3 regions of the Paenibacillus sp. WC2504 genome follow, and region 2 is predicted to be linked to each of the others. Evidence: riboswitches for the same ligand, from Rfam matches in the RefSeq annotation. Region 2 holds a riboswitch; each other region holds the start of a gene.
The links. A riboswitch is a leader RNA that binds a small molecule or an ion and turns the genes downstream of it on or off. The one in region 2 is predicted to bind cyclic di-GMP.
Positions count from the first base shown of each region.

Region 1: it holds a riboswitch for cyclic di-GMP, as region 2 does, so the genes downstream of both, ACUN27_RS30595 (hypothetical protein) here and ACUN27_RS01675 (putative bifunctional diguanylate cyclase/phosphodiesterase) in region 2, are expected to answer to the same signal.
Region 3: it holds a riboswitch for cyclic di-GMP, as region 2 does, so the genes downstream of both, ACUN27_RS28290 (hypothetical protein) here and ACUN27_RS01675 (putative bifunctional diguanylate cyclase/phosphodiesterase) in region 2, are expected to answer to the same signal.

Region 1 covers NZ_JBQZFH010000001.1:6,764,782-6,769,026, reverse strand. Annotated here, with positions in the region: gene rfbA (glucose-1-phosphate thymidylyltransferase RfbA) at 1-304, shown strand, start outside; gene ACUN27_RS30605 (hypothetical protein) at 367-1,389, shown strand; gene ACUN27_RS30600 (VanZ family protein) at 1,427-1,957, shown strand; cyclic di-GMP riboswitch class I at 2,059-2,149, shown strand; gene ACUN27_RS30595 (hypothetical protein) at 2,205-2,414, shown strand; gene ACUN27_RS30590 (copper amine oxidase N-terminal domain-containing protein) at 2,960-3,952, shown strand; gene ACUN27_RS30585 (hypothetical protein) at 4,076-4,245, shown strand, end outside.
Region 2 covers NZ_JBQZFH010000001.1:368,638-372,882, reverse strand. Annotated here, with positions in the region: gene ACUN27_RS01675 (putative bifunctional diguanylate cyclase/phosphodiesterase) at 145-1,674, opposite strand; cyclic di-GMP riboswitch class I at 1,761-1,849, opposite strand; gene ilvA (threonine ammonia-lyase IlvA) at 1,920-3,176, opposite strand; gene ACUN27_RS01665 (hypothetical protein) at 3,349-3,510, shown strand; gene ACUN27_RS01660 (S-layer homology domain-containing protein) at 3,645-4,245, opposite strand, start outside.
Region 3 covers NZ_JBQZFH010000001.1:6,272,568-6,276,812, forward strand. Annotated here, with positions in the region: gene ACUN27_RS28275 (stalk domain-containing protein) at 1-696, shown strand, start outside; gene gloA2 (SMU1112c/YaeR family gloxylase I-like metalloprotein) at 889-1,287, opposite strand; gene ACUN27_RS28285 (exopolyphosphatase) at 1,358-2,272, opposite strand; gene ACUN27_RS28290 (hypothetical protein) at 2,403-2,702, opposite strand; cyclic di-GMP riboswitch class I at 2,806-2,899, opposite strand; gene ACUN27_RS28295 (MDR family MFS transporter) at 3,000-4,226, opposite strand.

The DNA.
Region 1 (4,245 bases), 6.4 Mb from region 2:
TACCGATATTAATAAAGAGTATTTACATCTAGAACTGTTAAATGTTGAGATTCTTGGCAGAGGGTATTCCTGGCTGGACTCTGGCACACATGAATCCCTACTAAAAGCTTCACAGTTTATTGAGACCATAGAGAAGAGACAAAGTCTAAAAATAGCTTGTCTTGAGGAGATTGCTTTTAACAGAGGATATATATCACGGGAGCAGCTTTTAAATTTGGCGGAACCTATGATGAAAAATGAATATGGTAAGTATTTACTGAAAATAGCCAACCAGGCGCTGAAAAGGAAGCCTGTGTATGTCTGATGTGAAAATAAAGTGAAAATTGATACTATGTTAGAACTGCAAGAAATGAGGATGTACCTATTGTGAGAAATTTAAAACCTTGGATTCGATGGACTATATGGATAGTTAGTTCGGTATCTATCATATTGTTTGTGGCAATAGGATATATATATTACAAAATTCATTCTATCCAAGTGGAAGATGTGTTGAAGCGGCACGCAACTGTTAGTAAAGATGTCGTTGAAGAAAAGCGAGAGGGGGGAGAAGATAGTAGCAAAACAAATTCCACAACTCTTCCTTCTTTCATTTCATCCCCTGTTGACAAAGCGAATGAATTTGCTACCAAACCAATTCAATCTCAAGATGCTTTGGATGCAGCGGCTATCTTACTAAAGTCAGGTCTTAGTTTGAAAGAAGTATACTACTTGACTGGTCAGGCCAGTGATAAGCTTTCCAATAATGAGAAACAAAAAATTCGCGACTTACTTCTTTCTAAACTTTCAACGGAAGAAATAGAGTCACTGCGAGCAATTACTATGCCCTACGGTAAGGAGTTAAAAATCCTTGACCCTAGTTATCCAATTGAGTTAATTGGCGTGTATGACACAGAAGAACGCAAGAAAATTCTCGCTGAGTTAAAAAATAAGGAAAAGTCACTGGATAGCCAGCAAGTTCAAGAGCAGAACAATAAACAAGAGAATGTTGAACATGCAGATGAAGAACAGCTGCCAAGTCAAGTCCAGCCGTCTTCTACACCATCTGACCAAAAATCTGACCCATCACTTATCGCGGTCTACACTGCCAAGCTAGATTCATTAAAAACCAGCTGCCAAGGCAATATCAACAATCTTGTCTCCGGTATAGTGAGTGCAAAGAAAGGAAAGAAAGATCTTGGGCTTAAAGAGCTGCAAAGCATGTTTATGCAAAAGTTTGTGGATGCGGAGTCGAAGTGTGATACTAACTTTAATGGGATACTTTCGGATGCAGCGAAAGCAGGAGTAAGCTCTGGAGAGATTGATGACTGGAAGCAATCCTATTATTCTATGAAGCAAGCGGCGCAAGGCAGTGCAATTGGTCAAATTGAAAAAGCTTTATCAAGTAAATAGGTTAGAGAGTTTATACGGAACCTGTGGGTGATACATCATGATAAAGAAATCAAACATTCTTAAGTTTCTATTGTATGTGCTCCCAATTTTAATATTGCTTGGCTTGATTTATGGACTCTCTTCTCAGACTCATCAAATGCAGGATCTTAAACCGTGGATTAAAAAGAAAATATCTGAAAAAACGATAAACGAACATTTTTTGGGTACTAGTATTAATTATGGTGCTGAGACAATAAGTCTAAAAACGAGTAGTGCAAGCAGTTTCGTGGAATTTTTAGTACGTAAATTTGCTCATCTATTCATATATGGAGTACTCGGAGGGCTAATTGCCCGCTTACTCCATGTATTTTTGCGATGCGGTTTTGGCAGGAACTTTCTCATTTCTGTGTTATTATGCACGGTATACGCAGTATCGGATGAATTCCACCAAAGTTTTATTAAGGATCGAAGCTCTAAACCGGCAGATGTCGTTTTAGACGCAGTGGGTGCTATATTTGGTATCCTGCTGTATTTGTCTGTGTCACATATATGTCAAACGGTACGAAAGGCGAAAAATAGCGAAATATAGTTCGTTATACCTAAGTGTTGATCCGAATAATGGTTCGGATGGCAGATGTCGCATCTGTATCGTTTGCTAAAATAATCCTATAAACGACAATCACATAAATCGTAAGACAATGGCAAAATTGATGAAAGTCAGTGACGCAAAGCTAGAGGGACTAAGCTGAGAAAATAATCAGTATGTCAGCCAGCTGCCGAATACGGCCTCCGTCTGATTCTTATGTGGAACAAACTATTAGGAGGTAGAGAAGAGTATGATTTGGCTAATCATATTGACTATTTTTTGGATTGTGGGGTGTATTTTTTATTTTAGTATATGTACTGTTGCAAAACGAGCAGACGAGATGGCTGAGACTATGTTTACGAATGAGATTTCTCAAAACGCAGTATCCACTTTCTTGAATGACGATGCCCAGCGCTTTGAAAAAGGAAATGAAGTTATTGGACAGGTTTGTTTAACATAAAAAGAAAGATTAGAGCACCTTTTTGGGTGCTTTTTTTATTTAAGGCACTAAGATACTAGCACTTACAAGTACTTTATTATGAAATAGATAACTACACTCCAAAATGGGATCATAATAAGCAATCCCCATAAACAACCTTTAAACATAAAAATACGATTATTTTTGTTTTCATCCATGTCATTAATCAAAATGCAGCACCTCTTTGTTTAGGATTAATACAGCTGTTTAGACATTACAAATTTAAAGAGAGTTATAGTACTTGGACTTTGTAAATAGTTAATTTCTTATTCTCAACATTGTTGTTATTTCCCTGTTAAATTAACAAGTGTTTTTTTAAAAAAGTGTATTTATAACATGGAGTCTTTTAATTTGATAGGCAGGGAGGGGAAAACGGTTTAGCAGTTATGTTTTTAAATGGGTAATATGGTCTATTGTTACTATTGTTGCTGATTGCTGAATATTGCCGCCTATTCCAAGTCTTCAAATGCTGAAATAAAAGTTGGGTAAGTCACTACAACCAAATAACTATACGAGGTGTCTATTATATGAAAGTGAAAAAACATTACACAACAGCAGCAGGATTATCATTAGCTCTATTATTGGGAATAAGTACTGGAGCATCTGCCTCACAGACCCCCGTAGACGTGGATGTCTATCAAATCCCTATGCATTTCAAGTTCGACGGTAAGGAGTACGCGCCGCCGGAAGGTCAAATGGGTTTTATCTATGAAGGTAGTACTTATGTCCCGATCAGGTTCATTTCTTATTCTTTGGATAAAGCAGTGAAATGGGATGCAGATACATACACAGTAACGATTTCCGAACCTAAAGAAGCAGACAAAGTTAACATTAAAGAGTACAAGCTCAACACACAGGTTTATTCAAAAAGCAATGAGAAGATAGATAAATCCAAGTTAGTCTCTAGCAAGTTAAATGTGTACAAAGAGAAGGTTGCCTTTATTTTCGATGGTGTCGCGAAGAGCCCTTCTGATGATTTACCTGGTTACATCGTCGACGGTAGTCTATATGTGCCTATGCGTTTTTTCTCTGAGTCTGTTGGCAAAACGATTAGTTGGGATCCAGAAACTTACACGGTTTCAGCTGTGACTACTCCTGATGTTAAAGATCCTGAGATTAAGGTTCCTGAAACTCCTAAACCGGATCCTCAAGCTCCAGCAGCTGGAGGTGGAGGCGCGATTGGTGGTGGTGGGACTGGCGGCAGCGGAGGTGGAAATATAACAAAACCATCTTTGGATGCACTCAAATCCGAGACGGAAGCTCAGCTCAGACAGCTTCAAGCAAAAAGTAAAGAAGAACTGACATCTTTATATAATCAATATAAAAACACGCAAGATAAGAATTTAATTGCAGAGGCATTGAATAAAATTGCTGAAACCGATGCAACGTTTAATCGGCTCATGAATGATTTAGACACGAAGCTAACGGACAATGGGTATGATACAAGCATCATCAATACTTACAAAGAACAGTATAATCAAATCAAAGAAGACGCTAAAAATGAAATTATCAGCAATTAATCCTCTAAACCGGGCTCATCCATATGGATGTGTCCGGTTTTATTTTCGCCCAATTTCAGTAAACTAATCACCAACTAGGCATTTACACATACAGTGTATTAGGCATTTCAACTACACAAGAATGTGAGTGATCCTTTAATGACGAATCAGGAAGAACTTGAATTTCGTCCGCCAGTTGGTGGCGGTTTACATGGCGGAGGCATCGGACATGGTGGAATCGGTGGCCCAGGACATGTCGGCGGTATTGGAGGTATCGGCGGCATCGGGCACGGCATTGGCCATGGACCGGGCTT
Region 2 (4,245 bases):
GAAAAGCAATCCTGCAGCAAATGATCATAATTCGTGATGTTAACCAAGTTGACATGGTCTTTTTGTAAAGCCCCACAATATAGGTTTTAAGCCCCAATTATTTATTATACTACCGCCGGTCAATAAAATCTAGATGACCTATTTTTAATTTTTTATGGTCATCAATGTCAGGAATTGATCGGAGGATAGCGGATTGCTGAACAGTTTTCCTTGCACCTCCGTACATTGCAGAAATTTCAGGTATTCGAATTGCTCTTCCGTTTCGACACCTTTCGCAATTAACTTTAACCCTAATCGGTGGGCCATCCGAACGATAGCAGCTGCAAGCAGTTGATTTTCGTCATCATCGACAAGGTCTCTGATCAGCGTGCTGTCCAGCTTTACACTATCCAGCGGCATACCTTCCAGCCCGCTTCGTGTAAAAAGCCCCGTACACAAGTCATCCATGGCAATGCGTACGCCAAGCTTTTTCAGCATCGTCAGCTTCTTGCTTGCTTCTTGCACGTTGGAAGACGTGATGCTCTCCGTAAGGTCCAGCTCGACCAGACTGGGATCGATACCTGTTTCTTGCAGCACATCAGCTATATGGGCAATAAAATGATCATCTTTAAACTGCGAAGATTTAATGGTGAACGTCATTCGGAGCGGCTCTTGACCGGCCTTCTGCCAGTCTCTCATCTGCCTGCACGCGGTCTGAAACGCCCACTTGCCGATAGGCACCATGAATCCCAGTTCATCCGCTGCTTTCCGCCAATCCATGAGCTTGCTAAGCTGCTTAGCCCCCTTCTCCCAGTAGAGGCTGATCTCCATGCCGATGAGCTTGCGGCCTGCGATTTCATATTGCGGCTGATACCGTAATTCGAACTGTTCCTGCTCTAAAGCCAAGCGCAGCTCGTTCTCCATGTGAGCCTTGCTCTTCACCATCGTATCAATGTCTGACGCATAGAACTGGAAGCGGCTATTCTCATGGTTTTTGGCCTCGTACATCGCTTCATCTGCACGCTGAAGAAGCTGTTCGGGCTTAGTGCCGTCTAGCGGATATAATGCAATTCCCATACTAGCGGTTATCGTAACGGTTTTTCCATCCAGGATAAAGGGTTCATCCAGGACATTTTGAATGCGCATAGCCACTGCTCGGACGTCTTCCGGTTTGGTAAAAGATTCAAGCAAAATAATAAACTCGTCGCCACCCTGCCGATACACCGTATCCGAACCACGCAGACAGCCTAACAATCTCTCCGCAGCCAATCGAATGAGCTGATCACCAGAGGCATGGCCATAGGAATCATTAACCTCCTTGAATCTATCCATGTCGAGAAATACAACTGCTGCTAGCTGGTCATAGCGCTGAGCATGAAGGAGCACGCGCTTTAAGCGGTCCTCGAACAGCCGTCGATTCGGCAATCCCGTTAATGTATCATGGTAAGCCAAGTAAGCCAGCTGCTTACTCTTCTCCTCCTGTTCGATGCTGTTAAGCCGCAGGTGACGGATGCGAATGGCAAAAAAGAAGCAAATAAGTGCTTGAATGAGAACGAACACTATCATCTTCGGGGTAAATGTAAAAGAAGCAGCAGCAAGTAGATTAGCCGTCAGCAGAAAGAAACCAAGGATGCCCACATAGCGGAGCTCCTGATCTTTCATCTGTTGAATCCACTTTAAAAAAAGGCTTCTCATTCGGGGGGAACCTCCATTCCGGTCATCAAAAAAGGCTATTCCATTTGGAATAGCCGTAGGCGTACCTGTATCGGTAAACTGCTCCTCTCGGCAGCCCAGCCATCATCGTTGCGGCGGCAACCTAAGACCCGGAGCTTTGCGTCCTTACCTTTCGGCAAGTTTGCCTTTTACAATATTCAGGTAAACAAAGAAAAAGCAGGACTATTTAACTATATCACAATTTTTTCTACTCTGGCTATTTTTAGTTAAATTAGCAAATTAAAAAGTTTGGGATCTTTATTGATCTCGATATAATCATAGTCCTTGCGGGACAAACGTTCAATAAGACCCTCATAATCATCTTTATTCTTCAGCTCGATGCCGACTAGTGCTGGAGCATCATCCCGATTGTTCTTTTTCGTATACTCAAACCGGGTAATATCGTCGGTCGGCCCCAAAACTTCCTCCAGAAATTCACGCAAAGCGCCTGCACGCTGAGGGAAATTGAGGATGAAATAATGTTTCAAGCCCTCGTACACGAGCGATCTTTCTTTGATTTGCTGCATCCGGTCTATGTCATTATTACCACCGCTGATGATACAAACTACGTTTTTGCCGCGAATTTGATCCCGGTAAGCATCAAGCGCCGCAACAGGCAGAGCCCCTGCTGGCTCAATCACGATGGCGTTGTTGTTGTAAAGCTCCAGAATCGTCGTGCATTCCTTCCCTGAAGGAATAACAACAATATCGTCCAGCTTTTCTTTGCAAATATCAAAGGTAAGCTCGCCTACCTGCTTCACAGCTGCGCCGTCTACAAATTTCTCAATCGTAGACAAAGTAACGACTTTGCCCTGCTTGAGCGACGCCTGCATACTTGCAGCGCCCTCTGGCTCAACGCCAATAATCTTGGTACGTGGAGAAACGCTGTCCACATAAGTCGCCACACCAGCTACAAGACCGCCGCCCCCGATGGTGGCAAAAATAAAGTCAGGCGTATCGGACATCTGATTCATAATTTCCAGACCGACAGTCCCTTGTCCCGCGATCGTGCGAATATCATCAAAAGGGTGAATGAACACCTTATTTTCTTTGGCACAGTAGGCCTTGGCGTGATTAGATGAATCATCGAAAGAATCCCCTGTCAGAATCACTTCTACAAAAGATCCGCCAAACAACTTCACCTGCGAGATTTTTTGCCTTGGCGTCGTCGTTGGCATGAAGATTTTCCCTTCAATTCCCAACTGCTTACAAGAGTAAGCAACGCCTTGTGCGTGATTGCCTGCGCTTGCGCACACGACTCCCGCTTCGCGTTCTTCCGGGGTCAAACTTTGGATCACATTGTACGCTCCGCGAATTTTAAAAGAACGAACGACCTGCATATCTTCACGTTTCAAATAAACGTTACATTCATACAAGTTAGAGAGCAGCTCATTGCGTTGCAGAGGCGATGGTTCGATCACCTTGCTGAGCACATGATTGGCCCTAATAATTTCTTCCAAACCTACTTTTCCGGAAACAACCATTTTCTCTTACTTCCTTTCTCTCCAATATGCGTAATAAATTTTAAAGATTATTGTAGCACACTGAGGAGCGCCTGTAAGAAAATATTATTGGAACATTTTATGAATGCTGATGTTTCACTCCAAAATATGGCGGGTATTAACTAGCAAGATACTTTATAAGGGAGTGATTGCTATGTCGACACAACCACGTAATATTGACATTGAAGAACGCCATGTAGAGAAAAAATCGGATTCCAGTTTAGTAGCTTCCACCTTCATTAAGTATGCAGCTTACATCATCATCATCTTCGGAGTTCTATATTTCTTAGTTCATTATGTATTTCCAATGTTTTAGAACATGAATAAGCGCGTGAAGAAAGGGCTATCTTGCGGGTCTATGACCTGTAAGATAGCCTTTTTTTCAGTATATACGGTAATGACCACGCGAATCTCGCACTATTGGGGAACTATGATCCTCATACCGGCTTCCTAGTAGTAGTAACGTGGCTGATCTTGCAGCTCCGCCCGTTTCTGCAAGAAACGGTAAAACGCGCTTGCTGCTTGTGCCCTTGACACTTCTTGTTGCGGCGCAAACTTGCCATCGTTGAGGGACATAATGTTAAGCCCTACCACAATCGCAGCGGTACCTACTTGCTTAACTTCAGCGGCATCCGCGAATTGGCTGTTGAACACGCCGTCGAATTTCGCCAGGTTTTTGTATCCAAGTGCCTTAACGATCAATTGTGCCATCTCTTCGCGACTTAGCGTAGCTTCTGGGTTGAAATCAGCGCCAACGTCCAGCAAACCGCGGTCAACCGCATTTTCGACATAGGCAAAATAAGGGGAAGCGTTGCTTACATCCGCAAAGGAAGCTTTGCGATCCGCTCCGTAATAGATGCCACCGTTCCCGCCATTCATCGCGATAACCAGCATTTTGACCAGCTCGCCCCGTTTAATCAATTGATCCGGGTTGACTTTGCCATCCTGCACATCAAGTGCTTGATAGTCCAGCATCAGTTGAAGCTCGTTCTTAGCCCAGTGATTGTCGATGTCGCTAACGGTCACTTTATCCAGGGACATAACCTCACCC
Region 3 (4,245 bases), 5.9 Mb from region 2:
GACAAATTGTATTTGATGGCACATGCTGCGAGACCCTTTGTCGAAGAAGCTGTGATTATTTATGAGATACTCCCAGAAGTTAAAATGGTAACTTTTAATTTAGAAAGTTCCATGAATGAAGAAAACAATTTTATCTCGTTTTTAGATCAAGATCACTTTTACTACAGCAATGTATTTTTGGGGAAAGTATTCGACTTTCAGGTACCGAACGAGAGTAAAGTAATTGGACTCCTACCTGATAAGAAGGCAAGTTACGTTTCTTTAAACACAGACGGGAAAATGTATCTCCTTGATAAAACGAATAAAAAAATCAGCAAGGTTAACTTGGACGGCACTATTACTGAGGTAGCGAGTGTTAATTTGGATCAAATAACAGGAGCCTCATCGAGGAATGGATATTTCTACATTTCAGATACTACTAAGGTTTATCAAGTTGATGTTGCTGGTAAAATGGATGAGTACACTAATGTTGCTCTTTTGACCTATAACAAGGGTTTATATGATCCGAAAACACAAACCTATGAGCAGCCCGCCGAAAATGATAAAATCATTGATGGTAAATCCATTACCGATCAAGTTAATGGTCCTGGCGCTTTAAGCTTCAAGGGCAGTTTCCTTTTTACTATCGATCATCGTGGTAACATCGTGATTTATGACAGCCTAAACGGAATTATACGACGCATCAACGTTTACTAGTTTTATACCACCAATAGCCAACAAAAAAAATCCCCCAACCGCTAATCCGACCCTGTTCAGTCGAGCGTTTGAGGGATTTATTTTTTCATCGATAGCCATATGATTATGGCCCAAAGCGGAATAGACAGCAGAATACTCCATAGGCATCCTATTGCAAATCCTAATTTTGTTTTTTGCTCATTTTTTGATAAATCATCGTTCGGCATGTTCCACCAACTCTAACGGGAGTCCATCTGGGTCTGCAAAAAACGTATACCGATCACCTGTTATGGGATCAATTCGTACCGGTTCAACCGCAATTCCCTTGCTCTCTAGTTCCTTGACGCTTTCGTCCATATTTCCAACTACAAATGCCAAGTGTCGAAGTCCTCGCGCTTCCGGTCTATCCACTCTTAAGGGTGGATTAGGGAACGAAAACAACTCAATCTGCTGCTCTGTTTCTCCTATGCGCAAATCCAGCTTGTAGGAATCACGTTCTGCCCGGTACAACTCATTTACGATCGTCATTCCTAGTAAATCAACATAGAAATGCTTCGACTTTTCGTAATTCGAGCTAATAATGGCCACATGATGAATGCGATCGATTTTCACTAACATGCCTCCCGACTCCATAAATAAACCGCATTCCGGGAATTACCCATCCTGCGGCTCGATTCTTATTTTATCCGTCTGCTCTCATCGTTTCAACAATTTTCTTCAAAATATTCTCTGCTTGCGCATATTCTACCTGACACGTACCTGCTGCGTGGTGACCGCCTCCACCATTTTGGAGCATCAAAGTCCCGATGTTCGTTTGAGAGGTGCGGTTCACAATGCTGTGTCCACAAGCAAATACACAATTTTGTTTGTTACGTCCGTCCACGATCCAAATGGATACATTCTGCTCTGGATAAAGCGCGTAAACCATGAAACGGTTACCAGGATAGATGGTTTCCACATCACGAAGATCCGTAATGATCACATTTCCTTCTGTATATGTATGCTTTGCAAGCATTTCACGGTATAGAGCATCCAATTCATAATACCGTTCAACCCGCTCCTTAACGTCCGGAAGCTCCATAATTTGATCGACCGTCATCACTGCACAGTGATCCACAAGCTCTTCCATTAGTTGATAATTGCTAATTCGATAGTCCCGGTAGCGTCCTAAACCCGTACGGGCATCCATGATGAACGATAATAAATCCCAACCCGTTGGATTCAAAATATCTTCTTTACTGAATTGTGCAGCATCCGCTTTATCTACGCCTTGCATAATATCATCAATATCACCAAAGGTTTCTTGCCCACCATAATAATCATATACGACGCGTGCTGCGCTTGGTGCAATACGGGTTTCCCCTTTGAAAGCTACTTTCTCACCCATCCGCTCAAGTTCACTGGAATGATGGTCAAACCATAATCCGCAACCTGCAACATAAGGCACATTCGCCAAAATATCGTTCTCGGTAACCTCGATCAGACCATCCTGCATATCTTTGGGATGAACGAATTTCATTTCATCGACCATGTTTAGCTTTTTGAAAAGCATTGCGCATACTAAACCGTCAAAATCCGAACGCGTAATTAATCGCATAGCGCAAATCCCCCTACGAAGTTAGTACTTAAGAACTATGTATGAATATGTGTATCATTATATCAGTACCTGTCGATTTGTGACAATCATTTTGTCATTAGAGCTTTTGGGATAAAAAAAAACAGTTCGCCTATATGGGCTGAACCGTTCTTAATTTGGAAGTTAAAATTTGGTAGAGTCTAGTCATAAATGCTTCAATTTGCGGCATCGGAGGCATTTTCACAGAAAGCTTAACTTCACCTTTCCAATAGAAAATCAAAATGCTGTTGCTTCTCCCCTGAAACATTTCAACATCCCAGCAAGATTCATTAAGCGCGTACTCTTCTAAATTAATCAATAGCTTTGGTCCATCCGAGGATGGCACCAAACGGGCAACATGATTGCCGCAAAGTGATGTTACTTTTTGCTCTTCATGTAAATCAGACTGCATGCTGCTTGGTCCTCCTTTTATCCATAGTTTATGAAAGTTATGACAGAGAAAAACCCCACCATAGTGTACCGATCGGAGGGGATCTAAGTTGAATACCCAATCGTTCGGCAGCTGGCTGGCAACGAGTCCGATTCATGAACAAGGTAGCCCCTGTAGCTTTGCGTCACTGACTTTCGTCAGTTTTGCCATTGTCGAGATGTGTTGTGAAGTCTTTTACAAGAAATAACTACACTCTCAAGAATAAGGGAAGTTCTTTTGAAATCGTATAGTTCGCAAGAACTAATTTTGCATTATTTATCAAAAAACTTCTTTTTTCGACCTATTTTTGGGCAGTGCTTGTAGATTATTGGCACCTTTCCAATAAAAGAGAGATCCCGCAAGGGTTACAAAGGCGATGACCAGATAAAGTGCAGTGCCCCCATACGCTACGAGCAGAAAGCCGCCAACCCAAGGTCCCATAAAATGACCTACGTTGGTTAACGTTTGTGCACCAAAATAAGTACCGCGCATATGTTCCGGTGCCAGCTTATCAATCAGCATGTTGGCCGCGGGGTAATTCAATATTTCTCCTAGTGTAAAAATCGCCATGGAAATAATCATGGGTACTAACGAATGCGAGAATGCAAAACCGATATCGCCTAACGCAAACATCAAATTTCCTAAAATAATCGCTACAAGTGGCGAGTACTTATCAGAAATCCGTGTAAGCGGTATTTGCATCGCAATTACCACAATGGCATTGACACTCATGAGGACAGCAAACAGTTTAACACCTTCAGTGAAGTTCTGCTCCAAATATTGCGATAGTGTCACCATGACTTGCGAGTAGCCAATAGCCCCTATAATTCCGCCAAGAATAAAATAGCGAAACGTGACATCACGTTGAATAACCCGCAATGCAGAGACAAACGTAACAGGTTGTTTCTTCTCCCCTTCTATTTGCTTAATACCAAAAACGATAAGGAGAACGTAGAGGGTAACCGCATAGATAAAATATACGATTCCAGTGAGTAGAAACGGCAGTGCTCCGTCCATTGTTGCAAAAAAAGCACCCAATAAAGGTCCTATAGCAACACCAACATTGATGGCCATGTATCTCATTGAAAACACACTGAGTCGCTTGGCCGGCTCGGTCAAATCCGCCATCAAGGCTTGCGAGACCGGTTCGTAGAAGGAGCGGCACAAGCCGTTCAGCATGTTCAGCATCATGAACAAAACCGGTAGTTTCACGATACTAAAACCTACAAACACAACCGCCCATCCAAAAAGTGCAGCGAGCATGATAATGCGTCGGCCGAATCGGTCCGATAAATTACCGCCGATAAAACCTCCGACTGTTCCTGCCAAGGCTCCCATTCCAATTACGACCCCAATCATTACTGCGCTCATCGACGTATGTTTAGCTAAGTAAATCGCCAGAAAAGGCAGACTCATGGAAGACGCCGCTCTGGCCATGACCGTTCCCAAAATTAACGTATGTACAATCGGATGATACGAACCAAGAAAACCACGTAATCGATTCATCTGTCAGAACTCCTCTCGC